Regions from separate parts of the Proteus sp. CA142267 genome, predicted to be linked through region 1. Evidence: predicted binding sites of a transcription regulator. Region 1 holds the regulator's gene; the other holds the start of a gene.
The links. Region 1 encodes CRP, which controls carbon source genes, mostly activating them, when cyclic AMP is high. Its sites were predicted from a motif close to ATGTGANNNNNNTCACAT; they were not measured.

Region 1 (8,519 bases):
TAAAAATAGACTAATTAATGTTCCACCTAATATCCAAACAATACCAGCAACGAAATTAACAATAACCATAACAAGACCAATAGCAATGACAGAGCTAAAATAAGCATCACCCGATAGACTAAAGCTCCCTACTGCACCTAATCCCATCATCCACGCTTTTGGATTTAGAAATTGCAATAATCCGCCTTGAAACCAACTTACTGCTTGTGGTGTTTTTGCTGGAATATCTAAACGCTGATAAGATGATGTCGCTGTTTTCCAAGCAAGCCAAAGTAAATACGCACTCCCGACTATCTTCAATCCGATATGCAGTGCAGGATAAATTATCAATAATGCGGCAACACCAAATGCAGAGCTCAATAAAACGCATTGCATACCCAGCATAATGCCGGCCATTAGCTTTAACGAGCCTTTAAAGCCCACATTTGCCCCTGATGAAGTAAGCAGTAAATTGTTTGGTCCTGGTGTTATCGCTGCAATAAACAGGAAAATAGTTAAAGAAAAAATAAGGCTAATTGTCATGAAGTGTGCTCAAAGATGTGACAGGCGTTTTATTTTCACCGAAAATAGCAGTATGTTATTTAGCAAACAAGTGTTAATTCATTTTGATAGACGGAAAATATGTCTCAATACTTTAATCCAATGCGTTGGGCTAAAAATCCACATTTACAAACGCTCTTACCAAGAATTGTACGTAGGACGCCACAACTTACGCCACATTGGCAACGGCTCAATCTTCCAGACAATGATTTTGTTGATTTAGCATGGAGTGAAGATCCGGCAACGGCACTCGATAAACCGCGCTTAGTCATCTTTCATGGCTTAGAAGGTGGGTTTAGTAGCCCTTATGCTCATGGCATGTTAGCCGCCGCAAAAGAGAGAGGCTGGCTAAGCGTTGTGATGCATTTTAGAGGATGCAGTGGTGAACCCAATAGACAAAATCGCATTTATCACTCAGGTGAAACAGAAGATGCTCGCTACTTCTTAAATTGGTTGAAAAAGGAATTTGGCGAGCAACCAACAGCCGCCGTTGGCTATTCCCTTGGTGGAAATATGCTTGCCTATTATCTCGCTGAAAGTGGTGAAAATGCGGTTGTAGATGCAGCTGTTATTGTCTCTGCGCCATTAATGCTAGAACCATGCTCAACAAAAATTGAACATGGCTTTTCCCGTTTTTACCAATGGTATCTGTTAAAAGAGCTCAAAAGTAACGCAACACGAAAACTTATTCGCTATCCAGAATCCTTACCGATTAGCTTATTGACGATAAAATCCATCAAAAAACTACGTCAATTTGACGATCTTATTACGTCTAAAATTCACGGATTTAAAGATGCATTAGATTATTATCGCCAATGCAGTGCGTTGCCTTTATTAAATAAAATAAAGAAAACGACACTTATCATTCATGCTAAAGACGATCCATTTATGTCTGCGGATGTTATTCCTGATGTCAAAACGCTACCCAATAACATTGAGTATCAACTTACAGAATTTGGTGGGCATGTGGGATTTGTTGGTGGAAAGCTCTCTAAACCGGTGATGTGGCTAGAAAACCGCATTCCTGATTGGTTGGCGACCTATTTGGAGAAAGCAAAATGATAATACCTTGGAGCGAGCTTTCAACTGAAACACTAGACAATCTCATTGAAAGTTTCGTTTTACGAGAAGGTACTGATTATGGTATCCAAGAGAAAACGCTTGAACAAAAAGTCGCCGACGTAAAAAAACAACTTAAATCCGGCGAGGCCGTGTTGGTTTGGTCTGAACTTCATGAGAGCGTCAATATTATGCCTGCATCGCAATTTCGCTCTGATTAGTTATTCAAAGTCAGCGATGTATCGCCATCAATAAGGGCCAACCTTATTTAGCAAAAGGATAACCTATGTCAATTAAGCATCCTATCATTGCAGTGACTGGTTCAAGTGGTGCAGGAACTACCACAACAAGCCAAGCTTTTCGTAAAATATTCCAACAACTCAATGCAAATGCTGCATTAATTGATGGAGATAGTTTTCATCGCTATACCCGTCCTGAAATGGATATGGCGATAAGAAAAGCCAGAGAACAAGGTAGACATATCAGTTATTTTGGCCCTGAAGCAAATGATTTTAGCTTACTGAGTAAGACCTTAAGTCAATATAGCGATACAGGACAAGGGCAATCTCGCAAATATCTACACTCTTATGATGAAGCAACCCCTTACAACCAATTACCAGGAACATTTACTCCTTGGGAGCCATTAGCTAGTAATACTGATGTTCTCTTTTATGAAGGATTGCACGGCGGCGTTGTTACCAACGAACATGATGTCGCTCAACATGTTGATTTATTGGTCGGTGTTGTTCCTATCGTCAACCTAGAGTGGATACAAAAGCTTATCCGAGACACGACAGAAAGGGGGCACTCACAAGAGGCGGTAAGAGATTCAGTTGTACGCTCAATGGATGATTATATTAGCTACATTATTCCTCAATTTTCACGCACTCACATTAACTTCCAACGCGTTCCGACCGTTGATACTTCGAACCCTTTTTCTGCCAAAGCAATTCCCACTCTTGATGAAAGCTTTATTGTTATTCGTTTTCGTGGCTTAACTGATATTGATTTTCCCTATTTACTTGCGATGTTACATGGCTCGTTTATGTCAACAATAAACACTATTGTTGTACCGGGCGGGAAATTGGGATTAGCGATGGAATTAATTATGGCACCATTAGTCAAAAAATTATTAAATGGCGAAAAGATAAGTTAACCAAAATAAAATTTGTCTCTATAAAAATAATATCCCTTAATTAATGGGATATTATTTTTCAAATTAAACTTTATTTTAAAATATCAAAATTAGTCAATATCTTTTATTTCAAATGAATGCGTAATATTGGCTGCTTTTCCTAACATTAAAGAAACAGAACAATATTTTTCTGCGGATAATTGAACTGCTCGTTCTACAATTTTATCCGTTAATTCTTTACCTGAAACAATAAAATGTAAATTGATATCAGTAAATAAACGAGGGGCTTCTTCGCGTCGCTCTGATGTTAATTTCACTTCACAATCAGTCACTTGGTGACGACCTTTACGTAAAATGCTTACGACATCAATAGCGCTACATCCACCCGCAGCAATTAATACCATTTCCATTGGGCTTGGGGCTTTATCACCCGAATTCCCATCCATCATAATTTGATGGCCTGATGAAGATTCACCGACAAAAGATAAATCTTCAACCCACTTAACTCGTGCTTCCATTTATTTTCCCCCTAAAGATGACAGAAACTAAAAGAGTACATTCTCATAATTCAACTAGCAATTAGCAAATAGGTTTATTATGCTGACTGCGTAAAACGAGACTTAATGCACTAATTGTGTTAAAAACAATATCTGCTTGATGATAGTGGTTAAGATCAATGCATTATTTTCTCATTTATTATAATCTACTCCATATTAACTTACCGTGTTCTCAGGAAGTTAATAGGTAAAGATAGGATTTTTAAGCACGCTGTCTCAAAAGGGAACCTATCCGTTTTGAAAGGCTGCATTTAACGTACAGAGGATAACGCGAATGGTTCTCGGCAAGCCGCAAACAGACCCGACTCTTGAATGGTTTTTGTCACACTGCCATATTCACAAATATCCATCCAAGAGCACGCTGATCCACCAAGGTGAGAAAGCGGAAACACTTTATTATATTGTTAAAGGTTCCGTGGCTGTTCTTATTAAAGATGAAGAAGGAAAAGAAATGATCCTCTCCTACCTAAATCAGGGGGATTTCATCGGTGAACTTGGATTATTTGAAGAAGATCAAGAACGTAGTGCATGGGTTCGAGCAAAAACAGCCTGTGAAGTAGCAGAAATTTCCTATAAAAAATTCCGCCAATTAATTCAGGTTAACCCTGATATTCTGATGCGCCTTTCTGCTCAAATGGCGAACAGATTACAAACAACATCAGAAAAAGTAGGTAACCTTGCTTTCCTTGATGTAACAGGCCGTATTGCACAAACCTTATTAAACTTAGCAAAACAACCCGATGCAATGACGCATCCTGATGGCATGCAAATTAAAATTACACGTCAGGAAATTGGTCAAATCGTTGGTTGTTCACGCGAAACTGTAGGCCGTATTCTGAAAATGCTGGAAGATCAAAACTTGATCTCCGCACACGGTAAAACTATCGTCGTTTACGGGACTCGCTAAGTTTTCCCGCTCGAAACAAACAATAGCCCATAACAGGGCTATTGATATACTTTTTGTTAAACCCCATCCTCGTTGATGGGGTTTTCAGTTGATACTATCCTTTTACAAATTCTGCAATAGCCGCTTTCAATGCCACCATTCCTTCTTGCAGTTCTTCTTGAGTAATAATTAACGACGGTGTAAAACGCATCACATCAGCCCCTGCGTTTAACATCATTAAGCCATGTTTAGCAGCAAGACCGAGTAACTCTTTGGCTTTACCTTCATATTGTGGCGCTAATTGCGCTCCTATCAACAAACCTTGTCCACGGATTTGCGAAAAGACCTGGTACGTTTGATTGATTGCCGCCAGTTCATCCACAATCCATTGATAGCGCTTTTCTACACCCTCAAGTACCTCTGGTGTATTAATTAAATCAAATGCGACATTACCCACTGCACAAGCTAATGGATTGCCACCATAGGTTGTACCATGCGTTCCAACACCCATTGCGGAAGCTATCTCATATGTTGTTAACATCGCACTGAGTGGAAAACCGCTTCCCAGCGCTTTGGCGGTTGTAATAATGTCTGGTGTCACATCATAGTTCATATAGGCAAACAGTTTACCTGTACGCCCCATACCTGTTTGTACTTCATCAAGAACAAGCAGAGCTTGATGCTTATCACACAACCGACGTAGCCCTCTCATAAACTCAGGTGTTGCCGCTGTTACGCCACCTTCACCTTGAACTGGCTCTAAAACAACGGCACAAGTGTGGTCATCCATAACCGCTTTAACAGCATCTAAATCATTAAACGGTACATGCACGATATCGGCAGGCTTAGGACCAAAACCATCCGCATATTTAGGTTGTCCACCAACCGATACTGTAAACAGCGTTCTGCCATGAAATGCATTGTGAAAGGCAATAATTTTAGTTTTATAAGGGCTATGGCGAGTAATGGCATAATGGCGAGCCAATTTAAATGCGGCTTCATTTGCTTCTGCACCCGAATTGGCAAAAAAGACACGTTCTGCAAATGTGTTATCTATTAATTTTTGTGCTAAACGTAATGCAGGTTCATTCGTAAAAATATTACTGACGTGCCAAAGTTGCTCACTTTGTTCTTTCAAGGCTTGATTTAGAGCTGGATGAGCATGCCCTAGTGCTAAAACCGCAATACCACCAGCAAAATCGATATACGATTTTCCTTGCTGATCCCAAACACGGCTACCCATCCCTTTGACAGGAATAAATTCTGCGGGTGAATAAATTGGCAACATTACTTGATCGTATGTTGCCCTATTGATGCTTTGATTTGTCATTACCCCACCTGATCGTTACCCATATTCAATATGAAAATATAATCACTAAATATGAATAAAAAATCAAATGTGGTTTTGTATAAAAAGACGTTATTTCGCTATTTAAATGCTATCCATTTAATATTTAAGGAAATTATTTAATAGCTCATGTCCTTGTTCACTTAAAATACTTTCCGGGTGAAATTGAACCCCTTCAATTGGCAGTGTACGATGGCGAATTCCCATAATTTCATCAACATTTCCATCATGTTGGCTCCATGCCGTCACTTCAAAAGGTACTGGTAATGTTGTCGCATCAATCACCAAAGAGTGGTAACGCGTCACACTTAAAGGTCGATTAAGTCCCTTAAAAACACCTTGTTGATTATGATGTATTAATGAATTTTTACCATGCATCACTTCTCGTGCTCTGATAACCGATGCACCAAAAGCTTGCCCTATCGCTTGATGTCCAAGACAAACCCCAAGAATAGGAATTTCACCGGCAAACCGCTGTATAACCTCAAGAGAGATACCTGCTTCATCAGGAGTACAAGGTCCTGGCGAGATAACAAGATGTGCTGGCATCATCTTTTCTATCTCTTTAAGTCCGATCTCATCGTTACGCTTAACAACAACCTCAGCACCCAATTCACAGAAATACTGATAGAGGTTGTAAGTAAACGAGTCGTAATTATCAATAAGTAACAGCATATTAGCCTATCCGACTGATTTTCTTATCATTATCTATTTTATTACTATTTTAAAGCGAGTGTAGATTTGCCAAAATAGTTCGTTGTTTAACCGACTTGGGTACAACAAAGCCGATTATCATAGCACAGGTATAAAATATGAATAGTAAGCAAGAAAACCTGCTGATTTATTGCGCAATAACAAGAATGACGGTAATTGATGATGAATAGAGTGATTAATAGCGTAGTGAATACTTATTGCAGGAGATCACACGAAAAAAAGAAGGATAAAAAATATTTTTTTCGCACTAAAAAACCCGGAATGAAAACATTCATTCCGGTTTATATGCATTTTATCTTATTAGAATAAGTAGATATCCTATTCTAATAATGCGTTTATTGTTTTACGACTTCCGCAGATAAAATTGTGACCGTTTTTACTGGCACATTTTGGTAAGGCCCAATATTACGAGTTGGAGTTTGTGAAATTTTATCGACTACATCCATTCCTTTCACAACTTTACCAAATACGGCATAACCAAAATCACGTTGGCCGTGATCTAAAAATGCATTGTCAGCCACATTAATAAAGAACTGGCTGGTTGCACTGTTTTTATCTGACGTGCGCGCCATGGCAATAGAACCTTTTATATTGCGTAATCCATTGTCGGCTTCATTTTTAATTGGCGCTCTGGTTTGTTTTTGCTGTAAATCAGCAGTAAAACCACCGCCTTGAACCATAAAACCAGGAATAACACGATGAAAAGTGGTGCCGTTATAGTACCCATCTTCGACATACTGAATAAAATTTTTCGTTGTAATTGGGGCTTTTTTATTATCCAGTGATATTTCAATATTGCCTTCAGAGGTGACTAATTTAACGAAGGTTTCTCCCGTTGCCATTGCAAAAGTCGCTGTTGTTAAAGTGCAAGCGGTAACGAAGGTGACAAGAAAACGTTTTAACATGCAGGGATCCTTTACTTTAATAGTCTACAACTTACTTAATATGCAGCGATTCTAATTCGCTGAGGTAAATAGTGCCAATCATTTACCTTTATTTACGCTCAATAAGTCTAATTACGTTATAACAGGGTAAATTTTAATTTTTAAGCACTGTTATAAGTCATTAAATTGCGCCAAAATAGAGCAAATAAATATTTTAGATATTCATTTTCATGCAAAATTGAAATGAGTATGCATGAAAAGCCGCATTATTTCAGAGAGGTTTATACCATAATGGCCCAATTTAACTACCAAAAAGCACATTTCATTATCAGTGCGCCTGATATCCGCCATTTACCACTAGATACAGGAATTGAAATTGCCTTTGCGGGTCGCTCTAATGCCGGTAAATCCAGTGCTTTAAATGCGTTAACCCAACAAAATGGATTAGCCAGAACCAGTAAAACGCCAGGCCGTACTCAATTAATCAACCTTTTCCAAATTGAAGAAGGTTTACGCTTAGTCGATTTACCCGGCTACGGCTATGCTCAAGTTCCTGAAGAAATGAAACGTAAATGGCAACGCTCTTTAGGTGAATACCTACAAAAAAGAGAATGCCTAAAAGGTGTCGTTATTTTAATGGATATTCGTCATCCATTAAAAGATCTCGATATGCAAATGATTGACTGGGCTGTAGGCTCAGAGCTTCCTACTCTCGTTTTACTGACTAAAGCAGATAAACTCGCATCAGGTGCGCGTAAAAAGCAGTTAATGAGCGTACGTGAAGAGCTGGCAAATAAAGTAGGCGATATCCGTGTAGAATATTTTTCATCATTGAAAAAAATTGGCATTGATAAGCTACGTAACACACTTAATGAATGGTTTTCAGGTTCAGAAGAACAACCTACAAATGATGACAACGCTTAATTATCTTCTTTTTTCTCAACGATAGCGTTCTGTTCTTCTATTGATAAAAGGGAAATCACTTTTCCCTTTCACTTCTCGCATAACCCCCACTCCAGCGAATTTTAGGCAAAAAAATGCCCCAGTCGAAATAAAGTCGACTGGGGCAGCTAATATTCAGCTAAATCCGATTACGTGAAGTAAAAGGTCTGAAAGATAGAACATCTTACCTCTGTACCCTACGAGAGATAATGTACTCTATTTTATTGGTTAATAAAAGCCCTTTTGTAATTTTTTTTCACATGCAGACACGATTCAGCTATGTGTTTATGTATTCAAACCATAAATAAATGTAGTTTAATTACATAATTATGAGACTTTAATCACTTACGTGAATATGATTAAAAATAGAACAAATCACACAAAAGGTGCGGTTTATCCTTAATGATTTTGTGATACGCTTATCGCGAGACCGTAGTAAATATGTAATTAGCGA
Region 2 (8,519 bases), on a different contig from region 1:
ACTTCTCAATCTTAAAAATCAGTAGCAAAGTGTATATAGAATAATATAGATAAGTAAGAAACCATAAAAAACACCCAGCCATAAGACTGGGTGTTTATTTAAGAACAAATAACCGAAATATTGAGGATCATACTAACACAGCGTGTTTCGATTATTTTTTACTGCTTTTTTTAGCAGGTTTTGTCTCTTCTTTCACTTCAACAACGGGGTGTTCATTAAATTCACGACCGTAGTAAGAATCTAATAACAGTTGTTTTAATTCAGAGATCAGTGGGTAACGTGGGTTAGCACCAGTACACTGATCGTCAAACGCATCTTCAGATAATTTATCAACTCTTGCTAAGAAATCACTTTCTTGAACACCAGCTTCACGAATAGAAGATGGAATTCCTAAGGAAGATTTCATTTCTTCTAACCAAGCTAATAATTTCTCAATTTTAGCAGCAGTACGGTCACCCGGTGCTGAAAGTTCTAAGTGGTCAGCAATTTCAGCATAACGACGACGTGCTTGAGGACGGTCGTATTGGCTAAATGCAGTTTGTTTAGTTGGGTTGTCATTAGCGTTATAACGAATAACGTTTGAAATTAATAACGCATTAGCTAAACCGTGAGGAATATGGAATTCAGAGCCTAATTTATGCGCCATTGAGTGACAAACACCCAAGAATGCGTTAGCAAAAGCGATACCTGCAATAGTTGCTGCGTTATGAACACGCTCACGAGCAACAGGGTTTTTAGCACCTTCATGATAACTTGCAGGTAGATATTCTTTCAGTAATTTTAATGCTTGTAGTGCTTGTCCATCAGAATATTCGTTCGCTAATACAGAAACGTAAGCTTCTAATGCGTGAGTTACAGCGTCTAAACCACCAAATGCACACAGAGATTTAGGCATATTCATAACAAGGTTTGCATCAACGATAGCCATATCTGGTGTTAATGCATAGTCTGCTAATGGGTATTTCTGACCTGTTTCATCATCAGTTACTACTGCAAATGGTGTTACTTCCGAGCCTGTACCTGATGTTGTTGTGATAGCAACCATTTGTGCTTTCACACCCATTTTTGGGAATTTGTAAATACGTTTACGGATATCCATAAAGCGTAATGCTAATTCTTCGAAGTGAGTTTCTGGGTGCTCATACATAACCCACATGATTTTTGCAGCATCCATTGGTGAACCACCACCTAATGCGATGATCACGTCAGGTTTAAAGTTGTTCATCTGTTCTGCGCCTTTACGCACAACGCTTAATGTTGGATCTGCTTCAACCTCAAAGAAGACTTCTGTTTCAACACCAAATTTTTTCAGTACACGAGTGACTTCATCAACATAACCATTGTTGAATAAGAAACCATCGGTCACGATAAAGGCACGTTTTTTACCATCAGTCGCAATCTCTTCCAGTGCGATAGGTAAACAACCACGGCGGAAGTAAATAGATTTAGGAAGTTTATGCCACAACATATTTTCTGCTCTTTTCGCCACGGTTTTAGTGTTGATAAGGTGTTTTGGCCCTACGTTTTCAGAAATGGAGTTACCACCCCATGAACCACAACCTAATGTTAGAGAAGGAGCAAGTTTAAAGTTGTATAAGTCACCAATACCACCTTGAGATGCTGGAGTATTGATTAAAATACGAGATGTTTTCATCTTGTCGCCGAAGTAGGCAACATGTTCAGGGCAGTTATCTTGATCTGTATATAAGCAAGAAGTATGACCGATACCACCCATCTCAACTAATTTTTCAGCTTTTAGTACTGCATCTTCAAATGATTGAGCATGATACATTGCTAATAGTGGAGATAATTTCTCGTGAGCAAACGGCTCAGCTTCGGTTGTTTCTTTTACTTCACCAATTAAAATTTTGGTATTTACGGGTACTTCAATGCCGGCCATTTCAGCAATTTTTGTTGCAGGTTGACCTACAATAGCTGCGTTTAAGTTACCGTCTTTTAAGATAATATCTTGAACAGCTTTTAATTCTTTACCTGTCAGCATGTAACCGCCGTGAGTAGAGAAACGCTCACGAACTTGTTTATAAATGCTGTCAACAACGATAACAGATTGCTCTGACGCACAAATTACGCCGTTATCGAAAGTTTTAGACATTAAGATTGAAGCTACGGCACGTTTGATATCAGCAGAGTCATCAATAACAACTGGTGTATTACCTGCGCCAACACCGATAGCTGGTTTACCAGAACTATACGCTGCTTTAACCATGCCTGGACCACCTGTCGCTAAGATCAGGTTAATATCATCATGGTGCATTAATGCGTTAGATAGAGCGACTGAAGGCTCATCAATCCAACCAATAATATCTTTTGGTGCGCCTGCTGCGATAGCTGCATTTAAGACGATTTCAGCCGCACGGTTTGTCGCTTCTTTTGCACGAGGGTGTGGAGAAAAGATAATACCATTACGTGTTTTTAAGCTAATTAATGCTTTAAAAATCGCAGTAGAAGTTGGGTTAGTTGTTGGTACGATACCACAGATGATCCCAATAGGTTCAGCGATGGTCATTGTGCCGTAAGTCAGATCTTCAGATAAGATCCCGCAGGTTTTTTCGTCTTTATACGCATTGTAGATATACTCAGAAGCAAAGTGGTTTTTAATCACTTTATCTTCAACGATACCCATACCAGACTCTTTAACAGCCAATTTTGCAAGAGGAATACGGGCATCAGCGGCAGCTAATGCAGCAGCACGGAAAATAGCATCAACTTGTTCTTGAGAGAAGTTAGCAAATTCACGTTGAGCTTTTTTTACACGAGCAACCAAATCATTGAGTTCAGTAACGTTAGTTACAGACATAAAGAGACTCCTGATAAAATGTTAAATTTTTTAAGCAAATTAGCCGTTTTCATCATAACTAATAAGAATAGCCTAGATAGATGATAGTGTGCTTATTTCAGTAATAATTATTAGAGGGCATAATTTGCTTAAAAAACTTAAAAAAAACAATAATAAAGACAAATATATTTTCGAAGTAACCCTCTTTCTTCGAATGATAACAGCTTATCATCTTTCTAATTAATTAACGTGATATATGTCACAAAAATAGCAAGCTGACACCTTTCAGCATGGCTATTTATGAGAATAATTCTTATATGCAATAAATGTTCAACGATTTTTTTGTCGTACAGTTTATTTCGATATAAAATTAAACCACTAGGTTTTGATCGGTTTACAAGAGAATATTTTAGGTAAAAACTTGTTAACTAATAGAATTAACTGGTTTATTGATTTAAAGTAACGCGCATTTTTTGGAGTTACTCTATCTTTTATAGAATAATTCGCATGTTTATTAGCCAAGAAGGGGCTTTTCATGGGGTCACTGCTGGATTTATCCGGTTATATTAAATTTTTTGTCGGTCTTTTTGCGATTGTAAACCCAATTGGTATTTTGCCTGTCTTTATCAGTATGACGAGTTATCAAACTGATGCAGGGCGTAACAAAACAAACTTAATTGCGAATGGCTCCGTTGCAATTATTTTAGTTTCTTCTCTGTTAATCGGTGATTCTATACTGAGTATTTTCGGTATTTCTATCGACTCGTTTCGTATAGCAGGGGGAATGCTGATTGTTACTATTGCGATGACCATGATAAATGGGCGTTTAGGAGAAGATAAACAAAATAATCAGGAACGAAACGAATCCGCAGTACGTAATAGTGTTGCTGTTGTGCCTTTAGCATTACCATTAATGGCCGGGCCTGGAGCAATCAGTTCTTGTATTGTGTGGAGTTCTCGTTGGGAAGGTTTTACTAACTTTTTAGGATTAGCCGCAACCAGCATCTTTTTTGCATTTTGTTGTTGGTTGCTGTTTCGCAGTGCAACACTATTAGTGAAATATTTAGGACAAACAGGCATTAACGTGGTTACTCGTATAATGGGTTTATTATTAATGTCGTTAGGTATTGAATTTATTGTGACCGGATTACGTTCTATTTTCCCGGGCTTATTAGTTTAAACACAGCGCAGAACAATTAAAAAACGGTACGACTAAACAGTACTATTAAAAACGAGCAGTATTAATAACGTAATACTGCTCGGTTCCTTTCTTTTATTTATTCTCTTTTATCTCAATCAAGACGATGTATCCCTTTTGATAACGCATCTCGATCGTAATGTTGTGTTAATTCACCATTTTCCATTAATGCCGCTCGGTCCGACATATGTGCAATAACATCTGCATCATGGCTGACAAGTAAATAAGTCATATTATGCTGTTTTTTCAGTGTGTTAAGCAGATTTAAGATCTCGGCTTGTACTGACATATCTAGCGCTGAAGTTGGTTCATCTAAAAGTAATAGTTGAGGTTGCAATAAAAGGGCTCTTGCAATGGCAACACGTTGACGTTGTCCTCCCGAAAGTTGATGAGGATAACGACTCGTCACATCGACAGGCAAACCAACTTGGGTTAATGCTTGCTCAATTGTCTCTTTATCAAAAGGAATTTGGTGGATTTTTAAAGGCTCAGAGAACGCTCGTTCAATACGGTGTTGAGGGTGTAAAGAGGCGTAGGGATCTTGAAACACCATTTGTATATTACGGCGCAAAGCCCCTTGAAAACGTTGTTGAGGTTTAATTGTTTGCCCTAAAAGCGATATATTACCTTGCCAATGAGGCAATAATCCTGCGATCACGCGCAACACAGTCGATTTTCCACAACCAGAACGACCAATTAAGCTAAAGGTTTCGCCTTGTTGAACATGTAGATTTATCCCTTTTACAACGTGCTTTGCTTGTTTACCTTGTTCAAATTGAACATGTAAATCATGAATATCAATTAGCATGATGTAGCCCCTTAAAATTAAGCGTTCTATCTAATACTGGCAATTGAGTGCCATAAGTGCTTGCATTAGGTCTACATGTCCAAAGTGTACGAGTATAAGGATGTGACGCAGTCGGTAGCGTTTTAGCATCGAGTTCATCAACTTGTTCGCCTTGATACATCACCATGACGCGCTCGCAATATTCAGCAACAAGGGGTAAATCATGGCTAATCAGCAATAAACCCATATTACGCTGTTCACACTGAGTAGTGATCAGTTCAAGGATTTGATGGCGTAACTGAGCATCCAGTGCAGATGTTGGCTCATCGGCAATTAAAATAGTCGGGTTATTAATTAGCGCAATAGCTATCATTGCTCGTTGCCCCATACCACCTGATAATTCACCGGGATAACGATAAATATTCTGTTCAGGTAAGCCGACAGACAGCAGGGTATCGATGATAAGTTGACGCCTATCTTGACGTGAAAGTTTTTGATGTTGTTTTACGGTTTCTTCTACTTGCTGATAAATAGTTTTTACAGGATTTAATGCATAGCGAGGATCTTGTAATACCATTGAAATCGTATTACCGCGGATGTTATTCCATTGGCGAGATGAAAAATCTAATAGATTATTTCCTTGTAGGTTCAGTGTCTCTGCACTGATTTTTCCCGGATGACGAACAAGCCCCATTAATGCACGAGCGGTCATTGATTTGCCAGAGCCAGATTCACCAACAACCGCCAAACGTTCTTGACCCAAAGTAAAAGAGACATTATTGACAACTCTTGCCTTTGGAAAATCGATGCAGAGGTTGTTTACCTCAATTAATGGTGTTTTATTCATGGGTATCTCCTAATACATCACGTAATCCATCACCCAATAAATTAAATGCCAGACTGCTGATTAAAATTGCCATACCCGGAATAGCTGCAACCCACCATTGATCAAAAATAACGGGCATACCTTCTGCGATCATCGCTCCCCATTCCGCCATCGGCGGGCGTGCACCTAATCCAAGGAAGCCCAATCCGGCTGCCGCGAGAATAATCACGGCTAAGTTCAGTGCTAAACGCACAATGGCTGAAGGTAAACATAGCGGTAAGATATGTCCCCATAACAGTCGAATACCTTTAATTCCCATCATTTCGGCAGCAGCAAGATAATCGCTATTGCGTAAATGTTGTATTTCACTACGAGATTGTCGTGCATAAGCTGGCCATGCAGTTAAAGCCAATGCTAACGCGCCATTCAGCAGACCAGGCCCCAACATTGCGACAAAGGCGAAGGCGAGAATAAGAGAAGGCATCGACATCACAATATCAGTGAATCGCATTAAAATGCGTTCAGTCCAACCACCGTAATACCCAGATAAAATCCCAATTAATAATCCTAAAGGTAGCGTAATAAGCGCCACCAGCCCCACTAAGCCTAGCATTGGGCGAGTACCGTAAATAAGTCGAGAAAGAATATCGCGCCCATAATTATCTGTCCCTAACCAATGTTCAGCATTGGGGGGTAATAAACGTTGGGCAGCATGTTGCAAATTCGGATCGTAAGGAGCTAACCAAGGTGCAAAAATAGCAATAATTAACAGCACAATAAGCAACGATAAACCGATAAATGCAGAAGGCGAACGCGCTATTTTTCTTAAAAATGGAGATGACATTAGCGGAGCCTCGGATCAGTCAAACGAATAACGATATCGGTCATATTATTGATAAAGACAAAGCATAAACCGATAACTAAAGTACCGCCCATAATGGCTGTGGTATCACCTGCAAAAAGTGCTGTTGTAAGATATCGACCAATTCCTGGCCAAGAAAAGACTGTTTCTGTTAATACGGCACCTTCTAACATGCCAGTGTAAGACAAGGCGATAATGGTCATTAAGACACCACAAATATTAGGCAGTACGTGATAAAAAAGAATACGTAATTCGCCAATACCTTTTGCTCTTGCTAACGTGACATACTCTTTATTCATTTCGTTTAAACAGGCTGAACGAGTTAAACGAGTAATAGAAGCAAGGGCAAAATAAGATAATAAAGAAACCGGTAAAATAAGGTGTGATAACGCATTAAAGAAAGCATCTTTATCGCCAGCTAATAACGTATCAATTAGTGCAAAACCCGTTACGGGTTCAATGGTGAATTGATAAATATCGTCTAATCGTCCGGGGCCTGCTGTCCATTGTAATGTGGCATAGAAAAGCAATAGCAAAATCAAACCTAGCCAGAAAATAGGGACTGAGCTCCCTAATAGCGTCAGAATTCGCAAAATAAAATCGAGCGGTGTTCCCACAAAACGTGCACATAAAACGCCGAATAAAATACCAAGACTGGCACCAATCAGTAATGCAACAGTTGCTAATTCCAATGTGGCGGGAAAAGTCGCCAATAAATCATCAAGAACGGGTTGTCCTGTTGATGTTGCTGTACCTAAATGCCCTTGTAACAGCGCTTCTACATAATGAAAAAACTGCATGTAGATAGGTAAATCTAGCCCTAATTCATGTTTTACTTGGTTATAGGTTTCGAGGCTTGCGTGATCACCAACAATTTGTAAGACAGGATCAACCGGCGAAAGAGCTGAAAGCGTAAAAGTGATGACAAGAAGCCCTAAAAGAGTCAGTACCAGAGTCAATATTCCTTGAGCAAAGGTAATTAACTGATCTTTTAAACGAATAGGTAACGTCATAGCAGTATTCATACAGCAATAGCCTAGTGAAATGGCAAAAATAGACCATCCACAGTAACATGACTGTGGATGGTTTCAGAAAAAATATTACTTAGTTACTTTGTCATAATAGACCATATCTGCATTTAGACCTTGCGCATAACCGTTGACGTTATCGCGCATGACTATCTGGTTTTTACCTTGGTCAATAAACACATAAGGTGAACTACGCTGTAACTCTTTTTGCATTTCAGTATAGAGCGATTGGCGTTTTACTTTGTCCGCTTCATTAAGTGCAGATAATGTCTGCTGGCTTAACTCAGGGATTTTCCAGCCATTTAACCAAGCAACAGTATTGGATTGTCCATCATTATAAGCGAAGGCACTGGCATTTGAGTGCGCATCAAAATAATCAGGGATCCAAAAACGAATGGCTGCTTGATGTTGTTTAGCGCGTACACGGCTATACACTTGGCTACCTGCTGCGGGTAATAAATCAACTTGTACACCCGCTTGAGCAAAGCTTGCTTGAATAGATTGCGCCACAGTGATGTAAGGAACTTTGTTCTCAACATCTAATGTAAAGCGTGCATTGGTAATACCCGCTTTAGCTAAAATTGCTTTAGCTTTTTCGGGATCAAAAGTAAAAGGATTATCTTTTAATGCACCCGGTAAGCCTACAGGTAAGAAGCTTTGGTGAATAAAGTACTGACCACGCATTAAATTTTCAGTAATGCCTTTGTAGTCAATTAAATAACGAGACGCTTCCCAAAAAGCGGGGTTACTCAGCGCTGGGTTTCCACTGGCGGTATTAAAAGCCATATAAACTTGCTCAGCAGAAGGAATATCTAAAATTTTGATACCAGTTTTACCCGCTAAAGCTGCAGTTTGATCAGTACCTAAGTCACGCGCAATATCCGCATCACCTTTTTCAATTAATAAACGACGCGATGCCGGATCGGGCACGTTTTTAATAATAATATTGGCTATTTTAGGCGCGCCAGTTGGTGAGAGTGGGTTAGCTTCTAACACAATAGCTTGACGTGGTTGATAGGCA

Region 2: a site for CRP is predicted at 3,045-3,062, ahead of adhE (bifunctional acetaldehyde-CoA/alcohol dehydrogenase). Genes of this name have one in related genera too.

What each region holds. Positions count from the first base shown of each region.
Region 1 covers NZ_QPMG01000009.1:157,083-165,601, reverse strand. The annotation lists gene C0T34_RS14740 (LysE family translocator) at 1-522, opposite strand, end outside; gene C0T34_RS14735 (hydrolase) at 622-1,602, shown strand; gene C0T34_RS14730 (YheU family protein) at 1,599-1,820, shown strand; gene C0T34_RS14725 (phosphoribulokinase) at 1,886-2,755, shown strand; gene C0T34_RS14720 (OsmC family protein) at 2,845-3,252, opposite strand; gene crp (cAMP-activated global transcriptional regulator CRP) at 3,566-4,198, shown strand; gene C0T34_RS14710 (aspartate aminotransferase family protein) at 4,293-5,507, opposite strand; gene C0T34_RS14705 (aminodeoxychorismate synthase component II) at 5,625-6,200, opposite strand; gene ppiA (peptidylprolyl isomerase A) at 6,575-7,144, opposite strand; gene yihA (ribosome biogenesis GTP-binding protein YihA/YsxC) at 7,415-8,047, shown strand.
Region 2 covers NZ_QPMG01000001.1:396,642-405,160, reverse strand. The annotation lists gene adhE (bifunctional acetaldehyde-CoA/alcohol dehydrogenase) at 152-2,818, opposite strand; gene C0T34_RS01875 (YchE family NAAT transporter) at 3,333-3,977, shown strand; gene C0T34_RS01870 (ABC transporter ATP-binding protein) at 4,090-4,803, opposite strand; gene C0T34_RS01865 (ABC transporter ATP-binding protein) at 4,793-5,629, opposite strand; gene C0T34_RS01860 (ABC transporter permease) at 5,622-6,452, opposite strand; gene C0T34_RS01855 (ABC transporter permease) at 6,452-7,495, opposite strand; gene C0T34_RS01850 (ABC transporter substrate-binding protein) at 7,571-8,519, opposite strand, start outside.